DNA from 4 places in the Rahnella sp. ChDrAdgB13 genome. Region 3 is predicted to be linked to each of the others. Evidence: predicted binding sites of a transcription regulator. Region 3 holds the regulator's gene; each other region holds the start of a gene.

Region 1 (7,798 bases), on a different contig from region 3:
CTGGACCGTTGACGCCGGATCAAAAAGACGTGGTGGCGATACTCAACAGCAGCAGCCGTCACCTGCAAACGCTGATCGAACAATTGCTCGATTACAACCGCAAACTGGCAGATGCGCCCGCGCTGAGCGTGGCTGTCGATCTGAAAACCTTAGTGAATGACGTCGTGATAGCGAACAGTCTGCCCGCGCGCGCCAAAAAGATCCGCAGCGAAGTCGTTATCGAAGCGTCACAATGTCTGGCGGAACCTACACTGCTTAAGCGCGTGCTGGATAATCTCTATTCCAATGCGGTGCACTACGGGGCTGAATCCGGTACTATTTGGGTCCGCAGCCGGGAAGAAGCAGGGCGGGTGGTTATTGAGGTGGCAAACACCGGAACCCCGATCCCCGAAGCCGAGCGCGTGATGATTTTTGAACCTTTTTACCAGGGTAGCCAGCAACGAAAAGGGGCTGTAAAAGGCAGCGGTCTGGGATTGAGCATTGCTCAGGACTGCATTCGCCGCATGCATGGAGAGCTGCAACTGGTTGCCGTTGAAGGTGCGGACGTTTGTTTTCGCATTGAATTGCCCCTGACGGCTGAGAAAAATTGATAATGATCCTATTTGCAGGCTGGTGCGGCCAATGAACGCATTAACCTTTATGTCGAAATTCGTTTCCCGTCTGGTGCGCGCCGTCGCTCGCCGCCGGGTTCTCCTTCTGAGTGCGCCACTGGCGCTGGCGGGCTGTGTGCAACATTCCGCCGATAACCGTTATTACCAGCAAGTTTCCGACCAGATTGTCCCTGACAGCAAAGTGATCGACTTCCGCATCGCACCCTGCGAAACCCTCTGGGCGCTTGATGACAGCGAAGCGATGACCAACTCACTGTACTGGCTGCGGGCGATGGATTGCGCCGATCGTATGAGCGATGCACAGGCGCGTTTCCAGGCACAGCAGATTTCGGCGACCAACTGGCAGCAGGCTTTCAAACAAAGTATTCTGCTGTCAGGTGCTGAACCGGATCAACAACAGCGCCGCGCATTGCTGGCTAAAGTGAGCGAATTCCGTGGTCAGATGCCGGGATCCATTCGTCCTCTGGTGCAGTTGTGGCGTGAGCGTCAGAATCTGCAAGTTGTGCTCGGTGATGAAAAAGCCCGCAACGCACGCCAGCAGACTGTCAATGAAGACAAACTTCAGCTGATGACTGCCGAACAACTGGTGCTGGAAAATAATTTAGCCGATACCCGCCGCAAGCTGGAAAACCTGACCGATATCGAGCGTCAGCTTTCCTCGCGTAAGCAGATCCAGGGCGATCTGCCGGACAACGACGCGACCTCGTCGTCAAAACCGGCCACCGGATCCACGGTGAAACCGGCAGAAACCTACGTGCCGCCTCCAAAGGAATCGAACGCAAAATGACGATACGTAAAGCAGCCAGCCTGTTGCTGGTGGACGACGATCCCAGCCTGTTAAAGCTGCTGGGCATGCGTCTGACCAGTGAAGGTTTTCGTGTCACCACCGCTGAAAGCGGTGCTGAAGCGTTGCGCGTATTGCACCGTGAACGAATCGATCTGGTGCTGAGCGATTTACGCATGGATGAAATGGATGGCATGGCGTTGTTCGCTGAAATCCAGAAATTCCAGCCGGGAATGCCGGTCATTATTCTGACGGCGCACGGCTCGATTCCCGACGCGGTTGCCGCCACACAGCAGGGCGTTTTCGGGTTTCTCACCAAACCGGTCGACCGCGATGCGCTGTATAGAGCCATTGATGAAGCACTGGCACAGTCCAGCCCGTCGGTGGATGAAAGCTGGCGCGAGTCGATTGTGACCCGCAGCCCGTTGATGTTGCGTTTGCTGGAGCAGGCCAATATGGTCGCGCAGTCTGACGTCAGCGTGCTGATCAACGGCCAGAGTGGAACGGGTAAAGAAGTGCTGGCACAGGCGATCCACGGCGCCAGCCCGCGCGGAAAGAACGCATTTATCGCCATCAACTGCGGCGCGCTGCCGGAACAGTTGCTGGAATCTGAATTATTCGGCCACGCCAAAGGCGCTTTTACCGGTGCGGTCAGCAGCCGTGAAGGGCTGTTCCAGGCAGCCAACGGCGGTACGTTGTTCCTCGATGAAATCGGCGATATGCCGCTGTCATTGCAGGTCAAACTGCTGCGCGTTTTGCAGGAGCGTAAAGTCCGCCCGCTGGGCAGCAATCAGGATATCGACGTCGATGTGCGGATTATTTCTGCCACGCACCGCGATTTGCCTAAAGCGATGGAAAAAGGCGAGTTCCGCGAAGATCTGTTTTATCGTCTGAACGTCGTGAGCCTGAAATTGCCAACGCTGAGCGAAAGGGCGGAAGACATTCCGCTACTGGCAAATTACCTGCTTCGCGTGGCGGCGCAGCGGCACAAGCCGTTCGTCCGCAGTTTTTCCACCGATGCGCTGAAACGGCTGATGGCGGCGAGCTGGCCTGGCAATGTGCGTCAGTTGGTGAACGTGATTGAGCAATGTGTTGCGCTGACTTCTGCGCCGGTCATCAGCGAAGCGCTGGTTCAGCAGGCGCTGGAAGGCGAGAACACTGCGCTGCCGACGTTTGCCGATGCGCGTAATCAGTTCGAACTGAATTATCTGCGTAAGTTGCTGCAAATTACCAAAGGCAATGTGACGCAGGCCGCCCGTATTGCCGGGCGTAACCGCACCGAATTTTACAAGTTGCTTTCCCGCCACGAGCTGGAAGCCACGGATTTTAAAGAGTAACGGGAATTTACTTTCAGCGGCATCGGGTACATTCCTGCCGCTGAACTATGATACCTTTAGCGCCTTCGCATGCTACGGCATCCGAAACCAGACTGTGAACCATGCTGCCGCTCAGGAAGGCGGGGAGCAAACGAATGATTATAAGGGTCCGCCATGAAAAAGATTGATGCGATTATCAAGCCGTTCAAACTCGACGACGTCCGCGAAGCACTGGCTGAAGTTGGGATCACCGGGATGACCGTGACCGAAGTGAAGGGTTTTGGTCGTCAGAAAGGTCATACCGAACTGTACCGTGGTGCGGAATACATGGTCGATTTCCTGCCAAAAGTAAAAATCGAGATTGTGGTAGCAGATGACATCGTGGATACCTGTGTTGAAACTATCATGACTACCGCGCAGACCGGCAAAATCGGCGATGGCAAAATCTTCGTGTTCGACGTGGCGCGCGTAGTGCGAATCCGCACCGGCGAGCAGGACGAAGAAGCTATCTGATTTCATTCCGCGTCTGAAACAGAAAAGGCTGACATTGCGTCAGCCTTTTTGCTTTTCAGCGCGGGTATTCTCAAAGTCAGATGACTTTATGCGGGCCGAAACATTCGTAGTGAATGTTGGCTTCGGCAATGCCCAGTGCCAGCAGTTGTTTTGCGGCAAACTGCATGAAGCCCACCGGACCGCACAGGTAGAAGTGCATCGCCGGATCACTGATTTTATCGCTGACTTTGCTCAGATCCATTAGTCCCTGATATTGAAAATCTTCGCCTGGCAAGTCATTCGTCCGGGGCTGGTTATACCAGACATGGCTTTCCAGTTGCGGCAGATGAGTCTGCGCGCTTTTCACTTCACCGGCAAATGCATGAACCGCGCCATTTTCGGCGGCGTGAAGCCACTGAACAGGCGCTTTATGGCCACGCTGCGCCAGCGTGTTGAGCATGCCTAACATCGGTGTCTGACCGACACCGGCGGAAATCAGCGCGACCGGTGTGGCCTCGCCGACATCCATAAAGAAATCGCCGTGCGGTGCGGCAACATGAATGATGTCGCCCGGCTGCGCAAAGTGATGCAGGAAGTTGGACACCGCGCCCTGACCTTCACGTTTTACCGCGATGCGGTACGTTTTGCCGTTCGGTGCCTGCGTCAGGGAATACTGACGGATTTCCTGATTTTCCAGGGAAGCATCGCGGATATACACCGCCAGATATTGTCCCGGCTGGAAATCCACTACCGGCAATCCGTCTACAGGTTCCAGCAGGAAAGAGGTAATCAGTTCGCTTTGCGGCTGTTTTTCCACAATGCGGAATTCACGGGTGCCGCTCCAGCCACCGGTTTTTTCGGCGCTTTCTTTATAGATTTCTGCTTCACGATTGATAAATACGCCCGCCAGAACGCCGTAGGCTTTGCCCCACGCATCCAGCACTTCCTGGCCCGGACTGAACATTTCATCCAGAGTCGCCACCAGATGACCGCCGACAATATCGTATTGCTCAGGCCGGATCATGAAACTGGTATGTTTTTGCGCGATACGTTCAACCGCCGGTAACAGTGCAGCCAGATTTTCAATATTGGTGGCATAGGCGCAGATGGCATCAAACAGCGCCTGACGCTGATCGCCGTTGCGCTGGTTGCTCATATTGAAGATGTCTTTAAGCTCGGGATTGTGTTCGAACATGCGGTCATAGAAGTGTGCGGTCAGTTTCGGGCCGGTTGCCGCAAGCAAAGGAAGGGTGGATTTAACGGTAGCGATAGTGGCTGAATCAAGCATAGTGAACTCCGTGTCTTTTTAAATTTCATTAAACATGTATTTTAAATGCATCTTATATAAATCCACAATTTCTGTAAACACCCCCTAAAGGGGTAAGGGCTTTTTAAGGTGACGTGTGCGGTGAGGGCTGAGTCACAAAGCTGAAATTTGAGCATGTTCAGTTGAAAATTTATCCCTTGATTATGGGTTGAGGTTCGCAGATCAAAGCCTTGCTGTATCTGGAGCCAATCGTTTGCTTAAAAACCTGAAACTGACCCTATCCGAAGGCGGCCTAAACATTTACACTGTTGCGCAGAACCCGGAAGGGGCGTTTATTTTTAGTTTGTTGAGTCAGGAGATGCGGATGTTAAAGCGTGAAATGAACATTGCCGATTATGATGCTGAGCTGTGGGCAGCAATGGAAAAAGAAGTTGTTCGCCAGGAAGAACATATCGAGCTGATTGCGTCAGAAAACTATACCAGCCCGCGCGTTATGCAGGCTCAGGGTTCGCAGCTGACCAACAAATATGCCGAAGGCTACCCGGGCAAACGTTATTACGGTGGTTGTGAGTACGTCGACATCGTTGAACAACTGGCTATCGACCGCGCAAAAGAATTGTTCGGTGCAGATTTCGCTAACGTTCAGCCACACTCCGGCTCACAGGCGAACTTCGCGGTTTACACCGCATTGCTGCAACCGGGCGACACCATTCTGGGGATGAACCTCGGCCATGGCGGTCACCTGACACACGGTTCACCGGTCAACCTGTCCGGTAAACTGTATAACGTAGTGCCTTACGGCATCGACGAAAGCGGCGACATCGACTATGACGACGTTAAGCGTCAGGCCGAAACACACAAACCAAAAATGATCATCGGCGGCTTCTCAGCCTTCTCCGGTATCGTTGACTGGGCAAAAATGCGCGAAATCGCAGACAGCGTTGGCGCGTACTTCTTCGTCGATATGGCACACGTTGCCGGTCTGATTGCCGCGGGCGTTTACCCGAACCCGGTTCCCCACGCGCACATCGTGACCACCACTACGCACAAAACGCTGGCTGGCCCGCGCGGCGGTCTGATTCTGGCGAAAGGCGGTGACGAAGAGTTCTACAAAAAACTGAACTCCGCCGTCTTCCCTGGCGGCCAGGGCGGCCCGCTGATGCACGTGATTGCCGGTAAAGCGGTAGCACTGAAAGAAGCGATGGAACCTGAGTTCAAAACTTACCAGCAGCAAGTGGCTAAAAACGCCCAGGCAATGGTGGCTGTGGTTCTGGATCGTGGCTACAAAGTGGTTTCCGGCGGCACGCACAACCACCTGTTCCTGATGGATCTGGTTGATAAAAACCTGACCGGTAAAGAAGCCGATGCTGCACTGGGTCGCGCTAATATCACCGTCAACAAAAACAGCGTGCCTAACGATCCGAAGAGCCCGTTCGTGACTTCAGGCGTGCGAATCGGTACTCCGGCTATCACCCGTCGTGGCTTTAAAGAAGCTGAAGCGCGTGAACTGGCTGGCTGGATCTGCGACGTGCTGGACAACGTGAACGATGAAGCCACTATCGAACGCGTTAAACAGAAAGTTCTCGACATCTGTGCACGCTTCCCGGTTTACGCGTAATATTTGCGAAGCCGTAAAGCTGCTAAAACCCGCTCCGGCGGGTTTTTTTATGGGCATGTATCAGAATTTGTGAGCTGGCAGACATTACTGGAGTAAGAAAGCGTCTGCGGATTGCTAGCGATTGTGAGCTTTGTCAAAGTATTGGCCTCACACCGGAGGATTTATGGAATTGCGTTCCACGCGCTGGCTTGCACTCAGTTATTTCACCTATTTTTTCAGTTACGGTATTTTTCTTCCCTTCTGGGGCTTGTGGCTTAAAGGCGAGGGCATTTCCTCCGAAAGCATCGGCCTGTTGCTTGGCGCTGGTTTAGTCGCCCGTTTTCTCGGCACGTTAATCATTTCGCCTTCCATCAAAGACCCTTCGCATCTCATCACCGGTTTGCGGATCCTGGCGTTGCTCACGCTGGCGTTTGCGGTCGGCTTTTGGTTCGGCAACGGCTGGGCATGGCTGATGATCAACATCGCCGGTTTCAGCCTGTTCTTCGGGCCGCTGGTGCCGCTGACCGATGCGCTGGCGGGCACGCTGCAACGCCAGATCAATATGGATTACGGCAAAGTGCGCGTCTGGGGCTCGATTGCGTTTGTGATTGGCTCGGCGGTCACCGGCAAACTGGTTGAGGTCTACGGGCATAACGCAATCCTCTATACGCTGACGGCTGGCGTGGCGGCAATGCTACTGGGGATGTTGCTGCGCCCGAGTGTGAAACCGGTCGGTGAACCACGAACCAGCGGCGCACCGGCCATTTCATGGAAAGCATTGCTCGGCGAAAAACCGGTCTGGCGGTTCCTGTTATGCGTGACGTTATTGCATGGCGCACATGCCGCTTACTATGGTTTCAGTGCGATTTACTGGCAGGATGTCGGCTATTCCTCTACCACCATCGGCTATTTGTGGTCGCTGGGCGTAGTGGCAGAAGTGCTGGTGTTTACCTTCAGCAAACAACTGTTCAGCCGCTGGTCGGCGCGGGATCTGTTGTTACTTTCCGCCATCTGCGGCGTGGTGCGCTGGGGAATGATGGGCGCGTTCACCGGGCTGCTGTGGCTGATTATGATTCAGATTTTGCATTGCGGTACCTTCACTGTCTGCCATCTGGCGGGAATGCGGTTTATCGCGGCGCGTCCGCGTGATCAGGTGATCCGTCTGCAATCGGTGTATTCCGCGCTGGCGATGGGCGGCGGCGTGGCGGTGATGACGATGGTTTCCGGCTTCCTGTTCGAGCATCTTCACGCCGGATTATTCTGGGTGATGGCGCTGCTGGCGGTACCGGCGATTTTCCTGCGTCCGCAGGTCACGCCGTCCGCACCGGAGGCGTCAGCCAGCTAGGGCGCTTCGAGCAGCGAGCGGATACGTTTTCGCTGCTCTTTCGCCAGCGGCAGTTGAGTGTGGATGACTAAAGGATCGGCGTCGGTGCTGCGGATGGCATAAGGTGTGACAATCATCGCCACGCCGCCCGGCGCGCCGAACTGATAAAAATCTGCCAGCGTCTGATACTTGATATTGAGCGGCAGCAGCGTGGCTTCGCGCAGTTGCTGCTCGACTGCTTCTTCCAGCTGCGGATTGTTATGCGTCAGCAGCAAAATCTGTTTTTCCTGCAAGGCATTTCCCTGCATCAGCCAGGCGCCAAACGTAATCGCCACCAGCCCGATTTCATCTTCTGAAAGACTGATCAGGTATTCGTGTTCAAACCCTTTCAGCGCTTCGCGCGTGGT
Region 2 (7,798 bases), on a different contig from region 3:
TTATCAGGGTTATATACACAACGTGCTGTGGCCCGTCTTCCATAACAGACCTGATCTAACGGCCTATAAAAGAGAATATTTCATCACCTGGAAAAACTATAATAATGATGTTAAAAACAAGGTTTCTCCCTTTATAACGCACGATGATGTGATATGGGTTCATGATTATCACTTACTCCCTGTCGCTAAAATGCTCCAGGAAGACAGCCACCGGAATAAGATCGGTTTCTTCTTGCATCAGCCCTTTCCGCCGGGAGATGTATTGCGGTCTGTGCCGGAACACGACTGGCTATTTCAGTCATTGCTGCATTATGACTGCATTGGATTTCAGTCGTCCGGCGATATTAATAACTTTATTTCCTATGCATTACGTCATTACCGCGCCGGACAAATTTCGAAAGACGCGATCAAAGTGAATGGCCGGATTATTAAAGTCTGCGTTTTGCCGTGCGGTATCGATAAGAATACCGAATTTCAAAATCAGCAGGAGATACAGAATGTTCGTCATTATCACCGGCAGATCATTATCAGCAACGACATCGTAAATGAAATAAGCGGCGTAGATTGCCGCCTGAACGCCATGAAAAAGTTTCTGGCGCTCTATCCGCAATACCTTCGCGATGTCAGTTTGCTCCAGATTTCAGATCCTTCCGGCGAATATCCAGCGTCAACGGGCGACATGAGTTCGCGTCTGGAGCGGCTATGCGGAGAAATTAACGGGCAATATGGCGATTTATCGTGGTATCCGGTCAACTACATCCACAATAACCAGTGCTCGAGGGCGATGATTTTTGCGCTCTATAACAAAGCGCGGGTGGCGATGTTTACGCCGCTTTCTGAGGGCATGAGCCTGGGGGCAAAAGAGTTTATTCTTGCGCAGAATAAGGAGGATCCGGGGGTTTTGCTGCTGTCGGAATTTACCGGCGCGGCGGAGATGCTGACGGAAGCGTTAATGATCAATCCGTACGATGCTCACGAGACCAGCGAAGCCCTCCATTCCGCACTCACCATGCCTTTGCATGAAAGAAAGCGCCGGCACAGCCAGTTGCTTAACAAGGTAAATCGCTATGATTGCCACTGGTGGGCGTCTGAGTTTCTGGCGTGTTTACGCGCTGAGGCAGAACGTCCGCAGCGCACGGTGTTCAGAACGTCTCACCACGGCACTTACGCCCCGCATAATCTCTATTAAAAAAAGGCTTCCCGCAACGTTCGCGGGAAGCCTTTTATGGCAGATTAATGCCGGAAAACCGTTGTTTCAGACTTCTTTTTCGACCAGCAACGCTTCCAGCAAATCGAGGTCGTGCAGCAGTTTTTGCAGCGTTTCATTGCTGATTTTCTGGGTTGCGCGCAGATGATAAAGCTCACCGCGTTCGGCCCGCAGTGCGGTAAGACGGAAGCGACGCTCTAAGTTTTCGAGCTTCAGCGCGGTTTCCATATCATCGCGATTCGCCGTCCGCCGTCGCAGTGTGCCTATCACGCGGGAACTGATTTCCTTCAGCGTCTGTTCATCAATGTTTTCTTCGGTATCCGCCGCCAGACGTTCTTCCATCTTATGCAGGCTTTCGATCGCCACTTCTGCCGCGATGGATTTCGCCATGCGCTCTTCTTCACGATAGGTCGTTCCGTCGGCCACGACCACGCCTTTGAGCAGGAACGGCAAAGCAATCACACCGGCAATCAGGGAGAACAAAATGACGCCCGTCGCCAGGAACACCAGCTGATAACGCGACGGGAAGGCCGAACCGTCTGCGAGGAATAACGGAATTGACAGCACACCAGCCAGCGTAATCGCCCCGCGAACACCGGCAAACGACGCCACCCACAACTCACGCGTGCTGTAGCTGCCAAACAGCAGCGGTTTCTTTTTCAGGAAACGGTTGCTGAAATTCTTCATCACCCACAGCCAGACAAAACGCAGGATCAGCAGCGCAAAATAGATAATCCCGACGTCCGCAAACAGGTGCCAGGTGACGATTGACGGGTCATGCGTGGCCTGATCAATCGAGTTCTCCAGAATGCCCGGCAATTGCAGGCCCAGCATGATGAACACCATGCCGTTGAATACGAATTCCAGCATCGCCCAGACACTGTTCGCACGCAGGCGCATAGCCAGCGGCGCGTTACGGATAATGCCCGACTGGCTGATGGTCATACCGGCAGCCACGGCGGCCAGAATGCCCGACACGCCGATGTGTTCAGCAATCAGATAAGACGCGAACGGCAGCAGCAACAGGAAAACGATTTGTGTCGCCGGGTCATCGCCGCTCCAGCGGCTCATGATGCGCAGCGATTTACTGTACAGCCACGTCACCGCGACACCCGCCATCAGGCCGCCGATGGCGACTTTGAGGAACTCAACGGTCGCGCCGCCGACGGTGAAAATCATGGTGCCCATCGCCACGGCAATCGCAAATTTGAGGGACACCAGGCCGGACGCGTCATTCATCAGCGCTTCACCTTCCAGCACGCCCATGATCGACTTCGGAATGCGGCCCTTGCCCACAATTCCGCCCAATGCCACGGCATCGGTCGGAGACAGCACCGCCGCCAGCGCAAACGCCGCAACCAGTGGAATATCCGGCACCATCATATAAATCAGATAACCGATACCGACGACGGTGAGCAACACCAGCACCAGTGCCAGCCCGAGAATTTCGCGCCCGTGGTGGAGGAATTCACGGGTCGGAGTTTTCCAGCCATCGGCGAACAGCAACGGCGGGATGAAGAGGACGAGAAACAGTTCCGGATCGAAATCCACATGCAGACCAAAATTCGGCCAGGCCAGCAAAGCACCGACAGCAATCTGCATTAATGGAAGAGGAACCTGAAACGGCAACATTCTGGTGACGACACCGGAGAGCGACACCACCAGAATCAAAATCAGAATGGTAAAGAAGATTTCCATGCTTTCCTTAGACTCTTGTTTTTATGATTTCAATCAGACGGGGTCTGACACATACAGAGGGAATAGTAGATCAAAAGAGGACATGTTTTAAATCGATGCGTGCGGTTACGACGCACTGACGTTTATGACAAGGTCAAAACCTTGGGCTCGCCGCCCAAACTGGCACAAAGGGTTTTAAACGAAACCCTTTGGATTCCTGCGTTTTTTTAACTGCGCGCTATCGCTGGGTCGATGGACGTGCTCTGTTGCTTCCGCGTGTGGCGCGAAATCTCGCCGCTACGCGGTTCCTTCTCTCGGTCTTCGAGCCACAGGTCTCGAAGCCGCTCCGTTCAGCAAAATTTTTAATCACGCCATTTCACTCTCTGAAAAGCAGATCGGTTTTAAATTTAAGATTGTGCGGGCGATTCAGAAATCTTGCCGAACGGAGCGGCCTGAAGACCCAGGGCTTCAGGACCGAGAGAGGGAACCGCGCAGCGGCAAGATTTCCAGCCTGTCGCAGCGGTTGCTGAAACATAGCCAGCGAGCGACAGCGCGAAGTAAAAAAGCGAGGAGGAATCCAAAGGAGGAAAAGCACTTTCCTCCTTTGGGCGGTTTGGGCGCAGCGCGTTAAGCGATCACCGCATGTGAGAAACCGAAATTTTCTCAGTCAGCCCGCCGGTGCAACCGGCCAAAGCCGCCTGATGCCCGGCCTGGCATTCAGATCGCCCATCCGCCCGCATAAAACACCACGAGCGCCACAGCGATAACCACCGTTCCGACGTTCAGCTTGCGCCATTCTCCGGAGAAGATACGGCCAATCACCAGCGCGCTGAAGCCCAGCATGATGCCGGTGACGATGTTACAGGTCAGCACGATGAATACCGCGCACAACAGGCCGGACATCGCATCAACGAAGTCGTTGAAATCCAGTTTGGTCACGTTGCTGAGCATCAGCAGGCCGACGTACATCAGCGCTGGCGCGGTCGCGTAAGCCGGAACCAGATAAGATAACGGTGACAGGAACAACATCAGCAGAAACAGAACTCCGACGACGGTGGCGGTCAGGCCGGTTTTGCCGCCTGCCGCTGTACCCGCTGCCGATTCAATGTAGACCGCTGCCGGTGAAGCGCCGACCAGAGAGGCAAAAATGCTGCTTACGGAGTCCGCGGTCAGAGCTTTGCCGCCGCTGATGATCTGGCCGTTTTCGTCGAGCAGGTTTGCCTGCCCGGCAACGGCGCGGATGGTGCCGGTAGCATCAAAGACCGCCGTCATGACCAGCGCCAGAACGCTTGGCAGCACGGCGGCTTTCAGCGCGCCCATGATATCGAGATCGAAAATGACCGATTTGCCGTCTGCGCCCGCCAGGGAAGGCATCGCGAACAGGCCCTGATATTTCACCGCAGGATCGAAAATCAAACCAATCACGGAAATCGCGATGATCACCAGCAGAATGCCGCCGGGAACGCGCAGTTTCTCAAGGCCGAAAATCACCGCCAGGCCGAGCAAGGTCATCACAACCGGGAAAGAGGTAAATGCGCCCAACGCGACCGGTAAACCGTCCAGCGGGTTTTTCACCACCAGGCCGACGCCGTTGGCAGCGATTAACAACAGGAACAGGCCGATACCGATGCCGGTGCCATGCGCAACGCCGGTCGGCAGGTTGCGCAAAATCCACGACCGGATCCCGGTGACCGAGATAATCGTGAACAGCACGCCCATCAGGAATACTGCGCCTAACGCCACGGGCACACTGATGTGCTGGCCGAGCACCAGGCTGAATGCCGTGAACGCCGTCAGTGAAATCGCACAGCCAATCGCCAGCGGCAGATTCGCCCACAAGCCCATCAGCAGCGAGCCAAAACCGGCAACCAGACAGGTCGCGACAAACACCGCGCTCGGCGAAAATCCGGCTTTACCCAGCATGGACGGCACCACAATCACCGAATAAACCATCGCCAGAAACGTCGTTAAACCGGCGATCACTTCCTGACGGACGTTGCTGCCACGCGCACTGATTTTGAAAAATGCATCAAACGGGCCTTTTGGCGCAACAGCGCTGCCCGTCTGAGGGTGTTGACTCGACATGGAAAATCCTCTGAATGTCTTTACTGATTAGCCGGCGTGGTCATTATGAAATCGTTTCTGCACGTTCGCTTCCTTACCCGTAGCCTGAAACCGCCGAAATCAGCGTCAGATCTACAAGGCAAACGTTTAACTCACATCGCGTATGGCGGGTCTGAAAAATTAAGCAAACGATTATCCGGCCTTTAAACCCCACATTTCAACTACGATCGACGACAATTTACCGTTGTTCGGTCAATAAAAACGCGGTTGTGATGTAAATTCAGCCGGCTGGCGATTTGCTGTGCGGTATCGGTTGCGCATCAGTTTTTTTGCGGCGATGAACGGCAAAAGCAAAACGGACAAGAACAGGATTATTTCACGGGCTGATGATATTGCGCTCATGACGACAATCACGGCACGCACGAACGCAACAAAATACCCCGGACTTAACGCAATATCGTGAAAGGTCCGCCGTTTTCCAGCGCCTTCTGATAAGCCGGACGCGCGGTCACATTCGATAACCATGCATTTAAGTGTGGGTATTGTCCGAGTCCGGCGCGGGCATTTATAGCTTCTATCGGGAAACTCATCTGAATATCCGCCGCGCTGAACTGATACCCGGCGAAATAAGGATGGGTGGCGAGATGTTTCTCCAGATAATCCATATGGGTATAAATTTGTTTATCCAGATAATTTTTCTGCACACCCTGTCCGATTGCGCCCGCCAGCGGACGGATAAGCCACGGCATCGGCGGTTTGCCTAAGCGGCTGAAAATCAGTTTCATCACCAGCAACGGCATCAGGGAACCTTCCGCATAATGCATCCAGTAGCGGTATTGCTGACGTTCAGCGAAGGCCGACGGTTTAAGCGTGCTGCCTTCATCATAAACTTCCTGCAAGTATTCAATGATGGCGCCGGACTCCGCAAGGATCAGCCCGTTGTCTTCCAGCACCGGCGACTTGCCCAGAGGATGCACTTTTTTCAGCGCAGCAGGCGCCAGCATCGACTTTTTATCCCGTTGATAATGCTGAATTTCATACGGGACACTCAATTCCTCAAGCATCCATAAGATTCGCTGCGAACGTGAATTATCCAAATGATGCACTGTGATCATAAATACCTTCCGCTCTGTTTCATTTAATTATTTGTTAACTATAGACAAGGCCTGAATAGCCGGAACATATTCATTTAAAAACCATGATGTTTATCGGGTTTATTAGCCGCAGATTAAGCCGGAAATTATTTTTATTTGATTAAAATCACTTACGGATTAATCTTAATTACACGAAAAAAATTATCGTAACTTCATTCGCCTTTAATAAATCTTAATGCCATTATCGCCGAATCTAAAATAGACCCCCTGCCTGTGTGGAGCCTTACATGTTTTCCAGTAATTACAACAATGTGCTTGTAATGTTTTCGTTCATTGTTGCAATGCTTGCCTCTTATACCGCGCTTGATATGGCGGGCCGGGTTGCCACGACAGAGGGAAAGGCTTCCCGTCTCTGGTTGAGCGGGGGCGCCATTGCGATGGGCATCGGTATCTGGTCCATGCATTTTATCGGCATGCTGGCCTTTAATTCGGCCATGCCAATGGGTTACGACCCGGTTATTACGCTGCTTTCCATGGTCATCGCCATTATCTCTTCCGTCTTTGCGCTGTGGCTGGTTTGCCTGCCGAATTTACCGACCGGGCGCTTACTGGCCGGGGCATTGCTGATGGGCGGCGGAATTTCCGCCATGCATTACACCGGGATGGCCGCGATGCTGATGATGCCACCCATTGTTTACGATTACTGGTGGGTTGCGCTGTCCGTGGTTGTGGCGATTGTCGCCTCGGGCGCGGCGCTGTGGATGGCGTTTCATCTTCGTCAGCAATCCCCGAATGTCCGGCTGTTGCGCATCAGCGCGGCGGTGATCATGGGCACGGCGATTGTCGGCATGCATTACATCGGCATGGCGGCGGCGCAATTTCCGATGGACAGCCACAGTATGGCAGCGTTCAGTGGCGTAGATAACAACTGGCTGGCGCTGCTGGTGATCGTGGTAACGCTGGCGATTCTGGCGATCACGCTTATTATTTCGATTCTCGACGGCCGTATGCAGGCGCGCACCTCCATTCTGGCGTCGTCGCTGGCACAAGCAAACCGCGAACTGACGCAGCTGGCGCTGCACGACAATCTCACGCGGCTGCCAAACCGTTTGCTGCTGGAAGACCGTCTCAGCCAGGCATTTCAGAAAGCATCACGCGGTGAATCTCAGTTTGCCGTGCTTTTTCTCGATCTCGACGGTTTTAAAGCGGTCAATGACGCGTTCGGCCACCATATCGGCGACCAGTTGCTGATCTCGGTGACGGAACGCCTGCAATCCCAGCTGCGCGCGACGGATACGCTGGCGCGTCTGGGTGGCGATGAATTTATCCTGCTGGTGGAAATCACCGAACCGGGTGACGCTTCTCAGCTGGCCGACCGGCTGGTGCATCTGATTGCGCGTCCGTTTTACGTTTCCCGCTATGAATTGCTGGTGTCGGCCAGTGTCGGTATTGCGGTGTATCCGGGCGACGGCGAAAACGAGCGCGAGCTGATGCTCAATGCCGATGCGGCGATGTACCACACCAAGAATTCAGGCCGTAACGGGCATAGTTTCTTCCAGCCGTCGATGAACGCTAATGCGCAAAATCAGTTACAGATGCTCAATGATTTGCGTCTGGCGATTGAACACCACGAACTGCGCTTACATTATCAGCCGAAATTTATTGCGCCTTACGGGCCGGTTTGCGGGTTTGAAGCACTGCTGCGCTGGGAACGCAACGGCACCACGCTGAGCCCGGATGTTTTCCTGCCACTGGC
Region 3 (7,798 bases):
TTTCGCTAAACAATCTTTTGCGCTTGCGTTCAGGTTCACATATTTAAAGATTCATCGAGAATAACATTTTTGCCGTTCCACGATAATGTCAGATTTGCAAAATCCCATTCTTTAACTTAAATAATAACATGATGAAAAGTGGTTATTTTTTTGACTAAAAATGGCGGTTATTTCGACATAAAAAAAGCTATTAACTTTTTCTCACAATATGATCTAGAATCGAGGCAATTCGTGCTGTTTTGTCTCGTTCTTTTAGGCAATACTCTGACATCCCTGATGTTTAACCCTACCACTCATGGTAACGAAGCTATGCGCTTACTGTTCACGCTTTTTGTGCTGCTCTTTACCCAGCTGTTTCTGAATATGGCTCATGCGTCGCCACAGACTCGTGTCGCTGCCGACCAGCGAAAGAGTCATGTTAACCAGGTCACGCCGGAAGAACGCCGAAAGCGAAAAACGGCAGCCGCGAAAACCAGCAAGAAAACCAAAGTCGCGCCGGTTTCAGAACCTAAAACTCAGGAAAAAAATTCGAAGAAGAAAGTCAAAAGTACCGAACTGGTTAAGCGAAAGACGTCTTCTGAAAAAACAGTAAAAAAGACGCGGGCCGAGAGTAAAAAAGAAAAAACACTCAAGACAACCCGGGCCGAGGCGAAAGCAGGGAAGGAAACGAAAACCCGCTCTCTCGCTAAAAACAGCAGTGAAAAGGCCAGTAAAAAAGAAGCGTATGGCCGCCACCGCAAAGGCAAAAAGTTACGTGAAGAAGACAGTAAACCGATAACGCTCAGCGCAACACACAAGAAACGTTATCAGCACGCACAACAAACCGCGATGACCAAGCTGATGCACCAGGTCGGCAAACCTTACCGCTGGGGCGGAACGTCACCGAATACAGGTTTCGATTGCAGCGGACTGGTTTACTACGCATACAAAGATTTGATCCGTATTAAAATGCCCCGCACAGCGAATGAAATGTACCACTTGCGCGATGCGGCCCCGGTCAAACGGGGTGAATTAGAATCCGGCGATCTGGTTTTCTTCCGGATTAATAACCGCGGCGCCGCAGACCATGTCGGTGTTTACGTAGGAAACGGGAAGTTTATCCAGTCACCGCGCACCGGCGAAGACATTAAGATCACCTCACTGGGTGACGATTACTGGCAAGATCATTATGTAGGCGCACGACGGGTAATGACCCCTAAGACGATCCGATAATAAACAATTCGTTAAGTCTGAAGTTTCGCTAATCAGCCATTGAATAGCATTTAACGAAGAGTTTCTGCAGGGAAGAGTATCGGCGGAATGGGTGACTGCGTAAAATTGAAAAGGGCGATTCCTGTTATAGGTAATCGCCCTTTTTATTGCGGCTTTCGCGCAAATCAGTTCATCACTGCGGTGAAACTGAAAGCAATAATCACGAGCAAAGCGCAGACCGTAGTGATCAAAGAAAATTTCAGGTTGCTGTCCATTAAACCCCCTTACGGATCAAATTGTGGCGTTCGTATAGCCACACTGAATGTGTGCCAACGCATTTTCTCATAATTCGCATTGAAAATCTTGTGCTGAATGACACCAGGTTCATGACAATTTTACTTCCACTTTCCTGCATTATAAGTGAAAATTGTCGGTTACCACGCCTGTGTGCCGGTCGATTTCACCCGAGAGCATTTCACGCCTCACTCTGAAGAATCCACCCAACGATTTCACTGCCCTTTTCGAAGTCAGCAGTTAAATCCACGCAAGCAAACGATTAACATAATGCTAACGTGCTGAAACACGTGAGCACAGGAGTCATTTTTTACATGGCAACGATTAAAGATGTCGCAAAGCGCGCTGGCGTTTCCACCACAACCGTGTCGCACGTCATCAATAAAACCCGTTTCGTCGCCGAAGAAACCCGAGCCGCGGTTCTCCTTGCAATCAAAGAGTTGCACTATTCTCCCAGCGCTGTGGCACGCAGCCTGAAGGTCAATAACACCAAAACGATCGGTCTGCTGGCAACGTCCAGTGAAGCGCCCTACTTCGCCGAAGTGATTGAGGCCGTGGAGAACAGCTGTTTCTCAAAAGGCTATACGCTGATTTTGTGTAACTCACACAATAATCTGGAGAAGCAACAGGCCTACCTGCAAATGCTGGCGCAAAAACGCGTCGACGGTTTACTTGTGATGTGCGCGGAGTATCCGGACGAATTGCTGAATATGCTTGAAGAATACCGCTCTATCCCGATGGTTGTGATGGACTGGGGCGAAGCGCGTAAGAATTTCACCGACAGCATTATCGATAACGCGTTTGAAGGCGGCTATATGGCCGGACGTTATCTGATTGAACGCGGTCATCGCGATATCGGCGTGATCCCTGGGCAACTGGCGCGAAACACCGGCGGCGGCCGTTTCCAGGGCTTTGTGAAAGCACTGACGGAAGCCAATATTCCTCTTCGTGAAGAATGGGTCGTTCAGGGCGACTTTGAGCCGGAATCGGGCTATCAGGCCATGCACAAAATTCTGATGCAGAAAAACCGCCCGACGGCTGTATTCTGTGGCGGTGACGTGATGGCGATGGGGGCAATCTGTGCCGCCGATGAACTGGGCCTGCGCGTACCGCAGGATATTTCCGTGATTGGCTATGATAACGTGCGTAACGCGCGCTATTTCTCACCGGCACTGACGACAGTTCATCAGCCAAAAGAACGTCTGGGCGAAATGGCCTTTACCATGCTGCTGGACAGAATTATCAGCAAACGCGAAGAGTCGCAGACTATTGAAGTGCATCCCAAACTGGTTGAGCGCCGTTCCGTAGCCGACGGCCCGTACCGCGATTACCGCCGTTAACTTTCAATAAACGCCTGTCCCGCAGGCGTTTTTTTCTCAGTCGCGCAACCATTCCCGGTTCATCGTTTCCGTGTCTCCCATGTATTCAAGCAGCCAGGCCAGCGAAGGCGACGGATTGCTCTGATCCCACGTCAGGCAGCACGGGCTGTCCGGAAAGGTATTTTCCAGCGACAGTACCTGTAATTTTTGCTGTTCAATCCAGGGTGTCACGCGGTGAACCGGCATCATGCCAACACATAAACCTTCGTTCAGACATTCCAATGCACACGTCCAGTCGGGAACCACCAGCCGCCGCTGGTTATCCAGCGTCCAGGTATCGCGTTTCGGCAATGTCCGCGATGTATCTTCCAGGCAAAGCGCCGGATAAGGCCGTAACTGATCGTCACTCAGTATTCCCTGCGTCTGGGCCAGCGGATGTTGCGCGCTAACCACACAATGCCAGTCCATAAAACCCATATCGCGGAAATTGAACCGTCCACCGACGGGGATCGCCCGCGTCGCGCCGATGGCGACATCCGCCCGCCCGTCGACCAGCGCGTCCCAGACACCGTTAAAGACTTCCGAATGAATGATGAGTTCGGTATCAGGGAAATGGCGATAGAAATCCAGCACCAGCCGCCGTGTCCGCGCAGGTTTAACGATACGGTCAACGGCCACCCGTAATTCTCCGCGCCAGCCATTGGCGACCTGCTGACACTGGCGGCGGGTCGCTATCATTTTTTTTGTCAGAACCCGCGCTTCGTCGACAAAAACTTTACCGGCAGGAGTCAGAATAACGTCGCGATGTCTGCGTTCAAACAACGGAACGGCCAGCCATTGTTCAAGCTGGCGAACGGTGTAGCTGATGGCAGAAGGAACCCGGTGCAAGTCCTGCGCGGCAGCGCTAAAACTGCCTGTTCGGGCGACGGCATCGACCACTTCAAGTGCATATTCTGACCACATCGTTTAGCCTTCAATATTTTTGATAGCAGATTGCAAATATTAGCGTTTCACAAGCCTGTTATCAAAGCGTTAAACTCCGCATCCGATACGATTTCCGCGTCAAATCATCTGCAATAAATAAATTAAAGAGACAATAATGAAACCCTCACTTGGATTTATGCTCTATCTTGCCGGGCTGAGCATGCTTGGCTTTTTAGCGACCGATATGTACCTTCCGGCCTTCAGCGCGATGCAAAGCAGCCTGATGACCAGCCCGGGCATGATCAGCGCCAGCCTGAGTATTTTCCTTGGCGGCTTTGCCATCGGTCAGCTGTTGTGGGGGCCGTTGTCCGACAAGATTGGCCGCAAGCCGGTATTGCTGATTGGCTTAGCGCTCTTTGTCGTCGGTTGTCTGGGCGTGCTATGGGTTGAGAATGTCCGCGCCCTGCTGGCGCTGCGTTTCCTGCAAGCTGTCGGCGTCTGTGCCGCCGCCGTCACCTGGCAGGCGCTGGTGGTAGATCGCTTTTCTGCCGATGTTGCTAAAAAAACCTTTGCCAGCATCATGCCACTGGTTGCGCTTTCCCCTGCTCTGGCACCTTTGCTGGGCGCCTGGGTTCTCAACCATTTTGACTGGGAAGCGATTTTCGTTCTGCTGACCGCCGTAGCCGTTATCTTGCTTATCACCACGTCCACACTGCGCGAAAATGCGCCAGAGGTTCATGCTCCTGCTGATAAAACCGGTTTCGCGAAACTTCTCGCTTCCCGGGTTTACAGCGGTAACGTGATGATTTATGCCGCCTGCTCTGCCGGCTTTTTCGCGTGGCTGACTGGTTCCCCGTTTATTCTCAGCGACATGGGGTATTCGCCGGGTGTGATTGGCCTGAGCTATGTTCCACAGACCATTGCTTTCCTTCTGGGCGGTTTTGGGTGTCGTGTGCTGATCAGCAAAACGGATGGGAATAAGATCCTGCCGTGGCTGCTGGCAGGTTATGGCGTCAGTGTGGCGGGTTTGTTCGGCGTGGCTATATTTACTGATGCGAGTCTGGTGAGTCTGTTAATTCCGTTCTGCCTGATGGCTTTGGTGAATGGCGCGATTTATCCCATTGTCGTCGCAAATGCATTAATGCCATTTCCTGCTAATACAGGTAAGGCCGCGGCGTTGCAAAATACACTGCAGTTGGGTCTATGTTTCCTCGCGAGTTTGCTGGTTTCCGCATTTATTGTGCAACCACTCATGGCGACAGTCACCACGATGCTGTCTACACTACTGTTGGTAGTTTTAGGCCGCTGGCTGTCACTGCGTCAGGAAGAAGTGCAATCCGGTGAACAGGAACCGGTGCAGAAACAGCAGGCACGGAATGCAAACTAATAGTGATAATGACTTTACGTAACAATCACTTAATGGACATTTACATTCGTAGTGATTAACTATTGAGAATGCCAGCCAGCGAGCCTATACTCAACTGAACCCAATAAAATAGCATTTTTACAATACTTTTATTACATAGTTAGCATCGGCGCGAGGTTCGCGTCACACTATTTATTCTGGTTCGTTTTTCAAGGATGATTTTCCTGCCCACATTTTGTGTGCAGGCGTTCTTCTAATTTCCTCTGTTGGTGTCGAATATCGGACGTGGCGCAAGTCGTCTGTTCTCATAAAGACCTGCAAAAATAGCCTTTGCTTTTCCCGGCAGGTTAATAAGTCAGAAGAGAAAGTGATGGAGAAGCTATGAGTTCATCGTGTATAGAAGACCAAAGCATTCAGGACAATCAGTGGTATCGGATAGTCAGTGAAATGCTGGCTACGGCAGACATCCAGGTTAACGGTAATCGCCCTTTCGACCTTAAAGTAAAAAACACTGACTTCTTCAAGCGTGTTTTACAGGAAGGTTCTTTGGGTCTGGGTGAAAGTTATATGGATGGTTGGTGGGAATGCGAGCGCCTTGATATATTTTTCCAGCGCGTTCTCCGTGCCGGTTTGGAAAATAAACTCCCCCACCATTTTAAAGACACACTACGTATCGCAGCAGCACGCCTCACCAATCTGCAGTCCCGTAAACGGGCGTGGATCGTCGGGAAAGAACATTACGATTTGGGTAATGATTTATTTACCCTGATGCTCGACCCGTATATGCAATATTCCTGCGGCTACTGGAAAGATGCCACGACGCTTGAAGAAGCGCAGGAAGCTAAACTCAAAATGATCTGCGATAAACTGCAACTGAAACCGGGCCAGCGTTTGCTCGATATCGGCTGCGGCTGGGGTGGATTATCTGAGTTTGCAGCCCGCAATTATGGCGTCAGCGTAGTTGGCGTTACGATTTCTGCCGAGCAACAAAAGCTGGCCCAGAAACGCTGCGAAGGCCTGGACGTCACCATTTTGCTACAGGATTACCGCGATCTTAACGATCAGTTCGACCGTGTTGTTTCCGTCGGTATGTTCGAACATGTGGGCCCCAAAAATTATGAGACCTACTTTAATGTCGCCCGACGTAACATCAAACCTGACGGCATTTTCCTGCTGCACACCATCGGTTCTAACAAAACAGATCTGAGTGTCGATCCGTGGATAGATAAATATATCTTTCCAAACGGCTGCCTGCCGTCTGTCCAGCAAATTGCTCGAAACAGCGAATCATTATTTGTGATGGAAGACTGGCACAATATCGGCGCAGATTATGATCGTACTCTGATGGCCTGGAATGAACGTTTCCAGAAACACTGGCCTGAACTGGCAGAGCGTTACGGCGACCGCTTTCACCGGATGTTCACCTATTATCTGAATGCCTGTGCAGGTGCTTTCAGAGCCCGTGATATTCAGCTCTGGCAAGTTGTGTTCAGCCCTGAAGGTGTGGATGGCGGGATGCGCGTGCCGCGCTAATTCGCAGAATTCTTTTACCACGCTTTAAAAGCAAAAAACCGGACGTTCATGTCCGGTTTTCTTTTTGGTTTTTCTTTTTGGTTCTTGTTAACGCGCGTGCTGAAAATGATTATTCAGCCTTTTCGTTCATCGCCTGCGCAGTGGCGATTGCGGCTTCGCGACTGGCCAGCACACGTTCAACCGTATCAACGATGGCCTGCGTTTGCGGATCAATTTCAATATTAATTTTATCCCCGAGACGCTTAGTGCCCAGCGTGGTTCTTTGCAGCGTTTCAGGAATTAAATGCACACAAAAACGGGTGCGGGTCACCTCCCCGATGGTCAGGCTGATACCATCAATCCCGATATACCCTTTATGTAAAACATATTTCATTAAATCTTCATGCGGCATGCGGAACCAGATTTGACGGTTATTTTCTGACGTCAGAATCTTCGCCACTTCGGCAGTACAAATAATATGTCCGGACATTAAATGCCCGCCAATTTCGTCATTAAAACGCGCAGCGCGCTCCAGATTGACCTGATCGCCAACATTCAGATCGCCGAGATTGGTCAGACGCAGGGTTTCTTTCATCAGATCGAAACTGACTAAATCCCCCTTCACTTCTGTGACAGTCAGACAACAACCGTTGTGCGCGACAGAAGCCCCCAACTGGAGGTTATCAAGCATATCCTCAGGCAGGCGCACTACATGGGTACGGAAATTCGGTTTTTCGTCAATGGACACGACCGTTCCGGTTCCCTGAACTATTCCGGTAAACATAGCCTATTCCTCAATGTTTAAATCTGCTGTATTAAGACGACGCTAAGGTCAGTTTGCCGCAGAATTAAATGAAAGCCAAATCTCTGCGGACAAAAATAGTCTGGTATTGACGGATTTCATTATTTAACCGGTCATTAACAGCATTGTTTGCTTAAAAATATTGAAGATGTACAATCTTCTGGCTATTTTCCGCTCTTAAATGCCTTCACGCGTGGCGTTTTTTATTCAATATAATCAACAAAAAAGGTGTATCAGTGCAGAAGTACCTTGCAGAGGCGCGGGTATTGTTGGCGCTTGCGATCCCGGTCATCCTTGCGCAGGTCGCTCAGACCGCCATGGGCGTTGTCGATACCATTATGGCCGGTTCAGTCAGTGCCACCGATATGGCTGCGGTTGCCGTCGGCACCT
Region 4 (7,798 bases), on a different contig from region 3:
AAGGTTTGCTGCTGATAAGCCTGTTCGGTGATCAGTTGCTCGATTTGGGTTTGCAGCAGCTGATAGGTATTCAGGTCATGCCACAGACAATCTTTCAGAAGAATCAGATCTATCGGAGTAATAGTGTCCCGGCCGCTGAAGAAGGCGCAGGCCTGCAACAGGCGGAGTGCCTTTTTCCAGCGACGGTCAGAAACATAAGGCGCCGTGTCGAGTGCATCAAGGCGCTGGCGAAGCTGAAACACCAGTTCAAAGCAACTGTCTGAAAGATTGACTTTATCGATCTCCGGCTGCCATTGTTGGTATTCTTCATCGCTGATACTCAGGGATTCCGCCACCGGATTGGTGCTTTCATTATTACGGCTGGTCAGCAGTAAGCGGAAATTCTGCTTATCCTGCACTTTATCCAGCCACAGGCGAATCAGCATGCGGTCATACAGCGCTTCCAGACCGCCGTCGGCTTCCGGTAGTTCGTTAGACGCACTGACCAGCAGACGCATCGGAATAGGGTCTTCGCGTTCGCCATTCCGGAAACGACGTTCGTTGATGGCGGTAAGCAACGTATTAAGGATGGCCGGTCCTGCTTTCCAGATTTCATCCAGGAAAACAATTTCCGCTTCCGGCAGATAACCTTCAGTCAGACGCAGATAACGGCCTTCATCTTTCAGGGCCTGAATCGACAGCGGACCAAAGACTTCTTCCGGCGTGGAAAAGCGCGTCATAAGATATTCAAAAGCGCGTGCGTGACGGAAAGCAAATTTCAGACGGCGGGCAATCAGACTTTTTGCAATACCCGGCGGGCCAAGCAGAAAAACGCTCTCCCCGCACAGGGCCGCCAGCAGGCACAGGCGTATGGCATCTTGCCTCTCGTACAGGCCATGTTCTAATGCGTTAGCAAGACGGGCTATCCGTTCTGCCAGAAGGGGGGATTGCGCCATACTGTCTCTTCCGGTTTCCATTTAGTTGTTGAATAGTGTACTGGCTTATGACGATATGCCACGTTTATTTTTAACGCTATAGCTTGTTGATTAGTAAAAATTTTCTATTATCAGAATTGTGACCGCGTTCATCTGAATGGCGGTTTAGCTGCACATTTAAGGGTAGGCAATCTGATTTATTCGTGCATACTGTGCGCCTTTTAGTGGGCATCATAAGACTGAGCGCACGCATCGCTTACGGATGTTCGAGCAAAAAAGAAACGAAATATGAGCACTGAACATAAACGGTCACTCCCAGCAGTAACCCTGGCCGCCATTGGTGTGGTCTATGGCGACATTGGTACCAGTCCTCTCTATACCTTAAGAGAGTGCTTTTCTGGTCACTATGGTTTCAACGTTGAACCCAGCGTCGTTTTTGGTTTTCTCTCTCTGATTTTCTGGATGTTAATCCTCATTGTTTCGCTCAAATACCTCACTTATGTGATGCGGGCAGACAACGCAGGTGAAGGCGGTATTCTTACGCTGATGTCTCTGGCGGGCAGAAATACGTCGGCACGTACCACCGCCGTTCTGGTCATTCTCGGCCTGATCGGGGGAAGTTTCTTCTATGGTGAAGTGGTGATCACGCCGGCTATTTCCGTTCTTTCCGCGATGGAAGGTCTTGAAATCGCAGCACCTTCACTCGATCCCTATATTGTCCCTCTTTCTATTACTGTCCTGACGTTGCTTTTCGTTATTCAGAAGCACGGTACCGGCATCGTGGGCAAACTTTTTGCGCCAGTCATGTTGCTGTGGTTCCTGACGCTGGCGGTGCTCGGTGTGAACAGCATCATGCAGAACCCGGAAGTGCTGCGCGCCATGAACCCGATGTGGGCGGTTAACTTCTTTATCGAGCACAAGTCGTTTTCCTTCCTGGCACTCGGCGCGGTCGTTCTGTCGATTACCGGTGTGGAAGCGCTGTATGCCGATATGGGCCACTTCGGGAAATTCCCTATCCGTCTGGCCTGGTTCACCGTCGTGCTGCCTTCTCTGGTGCTGAACTATTTCGGTCAGGGCGCGTTGCTGCTGAAAAACCCGGAGTCGATCAAAAACCCGTTCTTTCTGCTTGCACCTGACTGGGCGCTGATTCCTTTACTGATTCTGGCGACGCTGGCAACCATTATCGCGTCCCAGGCCGTTATCTCCGGTGTGTTCTCCCTGACCCGTCAGGCTGTGCGTCTGGGCTATTTGCCGCCGATGCGTATTATCCACACCTCAGAAATGGAAGCGGGTCAGATCTACATCCCTGCGATTAACTGGCTGCTGTATTTCGCGGTGGTTATCGTGATCGCCAGCTTCGAGCATTCGAGCAATCTGGCGGCGGCGTACGGTATCGCCGTGACCGGTACGATGGTGCTGACCAGTATTCTTTCCTGCACGGTGGCGCTCAAAAACTGGCACTGGAAACCGTTTCTGGTTGGGATTTTGTTGATCGGTCTGCTGTTTATGGATATCCCGCTGTTTGCCGCGAACGCCACAAAACTGTTCTCCGGCGGCTGGTTGCCGCTGACGCTCGGCCTGTGCATGTTTATCGTCATGACCACCTGGAAAAGCGAGCGCTTCCGCCTTATGCGCCGCATGAACGAACACGGCAATTCTCTGGAAGCGATGATCGCGTCCCTGGAAAAATCCCCGCCGGTTCGTGTTCCGGGCACGGCGGTATATATGTCGCGCGCCATCAACGTGATCCCGTTTGCGCTGCTGCATAACCTCAAACACAACAAAGTGTTGCATGAGCGTGTTGTCCTGCTGACGTTGCGAACGGAAGATGCGCCTTATGTGCATAACGTCCGGCGCGTCACCATTGAGCAGCTTTCGCCGACATTCTGGCGCGTGGTGGCGAGTTATGGATTTAAAGAAACGCCGAATGTGGAAGAAGTCTTCCACCGCTGTGGTCTGGAAGGATTGCCGTGCCGGATGATGGAAACCTCGTTCTTTATGTCGCACGAATCGCTGATCCTGACCAAGCGCCCGTGGTATCTCTACTTCCGTGGCAAACTCTTTATGGCGCTTAGCCGTAACGCATTGCGTGCACCGGATCAGTTTGAAATTCCGCCGAACCGCGTGATCGAACTCGGTACACAGGTAGAAATTTAACGCTTTTTTCTGCCGCTCACAGGGTGCCTTCGGGTGCCCTGTTTTATTTCTTCACCCCCTTTAATAATCACCAAACTCAAATTTCTGCGTGGTTTCTGAATCATTCAGCGAAACGTTTCGACGCTGATCACAATTCCATCACATCTTCGTTGCCTTGCCCGCTGAGTCTCATAAACTCATCCGTGAGCGAAACGTTTCGCTGTAGGAGTACACAATGAAGAAGTCACCGCTGTTAAATGCCGAAATCTCAAATGTTATTGCCCGGTTAGGTCACACCGATCAGCTGGTTATTGGCGATGCCGGACTTCCGGTGCCAGCAGCTTGCCAACGCATCGATCTGGCGCTAACTCAGGGAGTGCCCACCTTTTTACAAGTCTTAGAGGTAGTGACACACGAGATGCAGGTTGAGCGGGCTATCCTCGCAGAGGAAATCCTCACTAAAAATCCTCAACTCCATGAAGCGTTACTCGCCCGATTGACACAACTCGAACAACACCAGGGAAACACCATTGCTTTGGATTACGTCAGTCATGAGGCATTCAAAGCGCAAAGCGAAAAAAGTCGGGCTGTGATCCGCAGCGGGGAATGTTCGCCCTACGCGAACATTATTCTGTGTGCCGGCGTAACCTTCTGAGGTCTTTATGCAACCTTTGCTGCAACTGACAGGCATTGATAAAGCCTTTCCCGGCGTGAAAGCACTCTCCGGCGCGGCGCTCAGCGTCTATCCGGGACGTGTGATGGCGCTGGTGGGAGAAAACGGCGCGGGCAAGTCCACCATGATGAAAGTGCTGACCGGCATCTACCAGAAAGATGCCGGCTCAGTACATTTTCTCGGTAAGGAAGCGGCGTTTAATGGCCCGAAAGCTTCTCAGGAAGCCGGAATTGGCATCATCCATCAGGAATTGAACCTGATCCCACAGCTGACCATCGCTGAAAACATCTTTCTGGGCCGGGAGTTTGTGAACGGTTTTGGCCGCATTAACTGGAAAAAGATGTATGCCGAAGCCGATAAACTGCTGGCACGCCTGAACTTGCGCTACAAAAGCAATCGTCTGGTGGGCGAATTATCAATTGGCGACCAGCAGATGGTCGAAATTGCCAAGGTGCTGAGCTTTGAGTCCAAAGTCATCATCATGGATGAACCGACGGATGCCCTGACCGACACCGAAACTGCCTCTTTATTTAGCGTGATCCGCGAGCTGAAAGCTGCGGGTTGTGGCGTGGTGTATATCTCTCACCGTATGAAAGAAATCTTCGAAATCTGTGATGACGTGACCGTATTCCGTGACGGTCAGTTTATCGCAGAGCGTCCGGTCAGTTCGCTGGAAGAAGACTCGCTGATTGAAATGATGGTCGGTCGCCGCCTCGAAGAACAGTATCCGCGTATTAATCATCAGCGCGGTGCGCTGCGTCTGCAGGTACGTGATGTCAGCGGGCCGGGTGTGGATAACGTCAGTTTTGATCTGCACAGCGGTGAAATTCTCGGGATTTCCGGTTTGATGGGCGCAGGCCGTACCGAATTGATGAAAATTCTCTACGGCGCGTTGCCGCGTAAAAGTGGCTATGTGTCGCTTGATGGGCGCGAAGTCGTCACCCATTCACCGCAGGACGGGCTGGCGAACGGCATCGTTTATATCTCTGAAGACCGTAAGCGTGATGGTTTAGTGCTGGGCATGTCTGTGAAAGAAAATATGTCGCTGACCGCTTTGCGTTATTTCAGCCACGGCGGCGGACGACTCAAACATGCGGAAGAACAGCAAGCCGTCGGCGACTTTATCCGCCTCTTCAATATTAAAACGCCATCAATGATGCAGACCATTGGCCTGCTTTCCGGGGGTAATCAGCAAAAAGTGGCGATTGCCCGCGGATTAATGACACGGCCAAAAGTCCTGATCCTGGACGAACCGACGCGCGGCGTTGACGTTGGTGCCAAAAAAGAGATTTACCAGCTTATAAACCAGTTCAAGCGCGAAGGGCTGAGCATCATTTTGGTTTCCTCAGAAATGCCGGAAGTGATCGGCATGAGTGACCGGATTTTGGTGATGCATGAAGGTCATTTAAGCGGTGAATTCCCGATAGAACAGGCTACACAAGAAGTGTTGATGGCAGCCGCTGTCGGCAAGCAATACGGCGTGACGCAGGAGTAATCAGATATGAGTTCTCAGACATTGCCAGCCAAAAAGCGCTGGATCAGTAAAGAGTGGTTGTTGGAGCAAAAGTCTCTGATTGCACTGCTGGTGTTGATTGCCGTGGTTTCTTCCATGAGCCCGAATTTCTTCACGCTCAATAACCTGTTTAACATCCTTCAGCAGACGTCGGTTAACGCCATTATGGCGGTCGGTATGACGCTGGTGATCCTCACTTCCGGCATTGATTTATCCGTCGGATCTCTGCTGGCGCTGACCGGCGCGGTGGCGGCTTCAATTGTCGGGCTGGAAGTGAATGCTTTAGTTGCAGTGGCGGGCGCGCTGGCGCTGGGTGCAGGTGTCGGCGCTGTCACGGGTTTGATTGTCGCTAAAGGCAAGGTGCAGGCGTTTATCGCCACGCTGGTCATGATGTTACTGCTGCGCGGTATCACGATGGTTTATACCAACGGCAGCCCGATCAGCACCGGTTTTAACGATGTGGCAGACGTATTCGGCTGGTTTGGTATCGGACGTCCGCTGGGCATTCCGACGCCGGTCTGGCTGATGGCCATCGTGTTTATTGCCGCCTGGTACATGCTCCATCACACACGCTTGGGGCGTTATATCTACGCGCTGGGCGGTAATGAATCCGCGACGCGTCTGTCAGGTATCAGCGTCGATAAAGTCAAAATTATCGTCTACTCCCTGTGCGGATTGCTGGCGGCTCTGGCCAGTATCATCGAAGTGGCGCGTCTGTCTTCTGCGCAGCCTAACGCAGGTACCGGTTACGAGCTGGATGCGATTGCCGCTGTGGTATTAGGGGGAACCAGCCTCTCTGGCGGGAAAGGACGTATTGTAGGCACCCTGATCGGTGCTTTGATCCTTGGCTTCCTGAATAACGGTTTGAACTTATTAGGTGTTTCTTCCTACTACCAGATGATCGTAAAAGCAGTCGTCATTCTGCTGGCGGTTCTGGTGGATAACAAAAGCAACAAATAAACTCTCCTACAGGACTTATGACCATGAATATGAAAAAACTGGCTGTCTGGGTTTCCGCCGCAGCGATCACCGCTTCTTTCAGTGCTAACGTTCTGGCGAAAGATACCATTGCGCTGGTCGTTTCTACTCTGAACAACCCGTTCTTCGTTTCTATGAAAGACGGCGCGCAAAAAGAAGCCGATAAACTGGGCTACAACCTGGTAGTGCTTGATTCTCAGAACAACCCGGCAAAAGAACTGGCGAACGTGCAAGACCTGACCGTTCGCGGCACCAAGCTGATGCTGATCAACCCGACGGATTCTGACGCGGTAGGTAACGCCGTAGCGATGGCCAACCAGGCTAAAATCCCGGTGATCACCCTTGACCGTCAGGCGACCAAGGGCGTTGTCGCCAGCCACGTGGCTTCTGATAACGCCTTTGGCGGCCAGATGGCCGGTGATTACATTGCTAAGAAACTGGGCGATAACGCGAAAGTTATCGAACTGGAAGGGATTGCCGGGACGTCTGTTGCCCGCGAACGTGGTAAAGGTTTCGCTCAGGCCGCTGAAAAACATCACTTCCAGATCCTGGCCAGCCAGCCTGCTGACTTCGACCGCACCAAAGGTCTGAACGTTATGCAAAACCTGCTGACTGCGCATCAGGACGTGCAGGCGGTCTTTGCTCAGAATGATGAAATGGCACTCGGCGCATTGCGTGCCTTGCAGACTGCCGGTAAAACTGACGTGCTGGTTGTCGGTTTCGACGGCACAGAAGACGGCATCAAAGCGGTCAACGGCGGCAAAATGGGCGCTACTGTGGCACAGCGTCCTGAACAAATCGGCGTAATCGGCGTCCAAACCGCAGACAAAGTGCTGAAAGGCGAAAAAGTTCCGGCGGTTATCCCTGTTGATTTGAAACTGGTTGCTCAGCCGTAATATTGACGCTGTATCTGCGCGCCTCCTTACGGGGGCGCTATTTAACTCAGGGAGCAACACGTGAAGACAGGCAAACTGGTGGTTCTCGGCAGTATCAATGCCGACCATATTTTGAATATCAACCATTTCCCACAACCGGGTGAAACCGTAATCGGTAAGCAATACACCGTGGCTTTCGGCGGCAAAGGTGCAAACCAGGCGGTCGCCGCCGGTCGCAGTGGCGCTGATATTTCATTTATTGCCTGTGTCGGTGATGACGATATTGGCGAGCGTGTTCGCAAGCAGCTGGCGAGTGACCACATTAATACGCAACCTATCGAAGCTATCAAAGAGACAACCACCGGCGTAGCGCTGATTTTTGTGAATGCGGAAGGTGAGAATGTCATTGGTATCGATGCGGGGGCAAACAAAGCCGTCACGCCTGACTATCTTGAGCGTTATAAACAAAACGTAATCGGCGCTTCAGCCTTGCTGATGCAGCTGGAATCTCCCCTAGAAACGGTGATTGCAGCGGCGAAGCTGGCTAAAGACAATGACACGCAGGTTATCCTTAATCCGGCACCGGCCTGTAAACTGCCTGATGAATTGCTGGCGCGGGTGGATATGATCACCCCTAACGAAACCGAAGCCGAAAAGCTGACGGGGATTAAAGTCGAAAATAACGATGACGCCACACGCGCCGCCCGCG

What was found. Region 3 encodes PurR, which represses purine synthesis genes. Its sites were predicted from a motif close to CANGCAAACGTTTGCNTG; they were not measured.
Region 1: a site for PurR is predicted at 4,713-4,730, ahead of glyA (serine hydroxymethyltransferase). Genes of this name have one in related genera too.
Region 2: a site for PurR is predicted at 5,085-5,102, ahead of J8X26_RS03625 (NCS2 family permease). Genes of this name have one in related genera too.
Region 4: a site for PurR is predicted at 3,256-3,273, ahead of rbsD (D-ribose pyranase). Genes of this name have one in related genera too.

The regions. Positions count from the first base shown of each region.
Region 1 is NZ_JAEMGT010000018.1:46,471-54,268, forward strand. Features, by position in the region: gene J8X26_RS06665 (HAMP domain-containing sensor histidine kinase) at 1-590, shown strand, start outside; gene qseG (two-component system QseEF-associated lipoprotein QseG) at 622-1,398, shown strand; gene glrR (two-component system response regulator GlrR) at 1,395-2,732, shown strand; gene glnB (nitrogen regulatory protein P-II) at 2,886-3,224, shown strand; gene hmpA (NO-inducible flavohemoprotein) at 3,301-4,491, opposite strand; gene glyA (serine hydroxymethyltransferase) at 4,835-6,088, shown strand; gene J8X26_RS06695 (3-phenylpropionate MFS transporter) at 6,252-7,412, shown strand; gene csiE (stationary phase inducible protein CsiE) at 7,409-7,798, opposite strand, start outside.
Region 2 is NZ_JAEMGT010000008.1:12,389-20,186, forward strand. Features, by position in the region: gene J8X26_RS03615 (trehalose-6-phosphate synthase) at 1-1,189, shown strand, start outside; gene J8X26_RS03620 (Na+/H+ antiporter) at 1,256-2,905, opposite strand; gene J8X26_RS03625 (NCS2 family permease) at 3,602-4,969, opposite strand; gene J8X26_RS03630 (glutathione S-transferase family protein) at 5,395-6,063, opposite strand; gene J8X26_RS03635 (bifunctional diguanylate cyclase/phosphodiesterase) at 6,330-7,798, shown strand, end outside.
Region 3 is NZ_JAEMGT010000054.1:1,524-9,321, reverse strand. Features, by position in the region: gene J8X26_RS15195 (C40 family peptidase) at 310-1,212, shown strand; gene J8X26_RS28050 (YnhF family membrane protein) at 1,377-1,466, opposite strand; gene purR (HTH-type transcriptional repressor PurR) at 1,800-2,825, shown strand; gene punR (DNA-binding transcriptional activator PunR) at 2,862-3,767, opposite strand; gene punC (purine nucleoside transporter PunC) at 3,904-5,115, shown strand; gene cfa (cyclopropane fatty acyl phospholipid synthase) at 5,476-6,627, shown strand; gene J8X26_RS15165 (riboflavin synthase subunit alpha) at 6,737-7,390, opposite strand; gene J8X26_RS15160 (MATE family efflux transporter) at 7,645-7,798, shown strand, end outside.
Region 4 is NZ_JAEMGT010000005.1:48,341-56,138, forward strand. Features, by position in the region: gene ravA (ATPase RavA) at 1-935, opposite strand, end outside; gene kup (low affinity potassium transporter Kup) at 1,203-3,071, shown strand; gene rbsD (D-ribose pyranase) at 3,286-3,705, shown strand; gene rbsA (ribose ABC transporter ATP-binding protein RbsA) at 3,713-5,218, shown strand; gene rbsC (ribose ABC transporter permease) at 5,225-6,196, shown strand; gene rbsB (ribose ABC transporter substrate-binding protein RbsB) at 6,220-7,110, shown strand; gene rbsK (ribokinase) at 7,171-7,798, shown strand, end outside.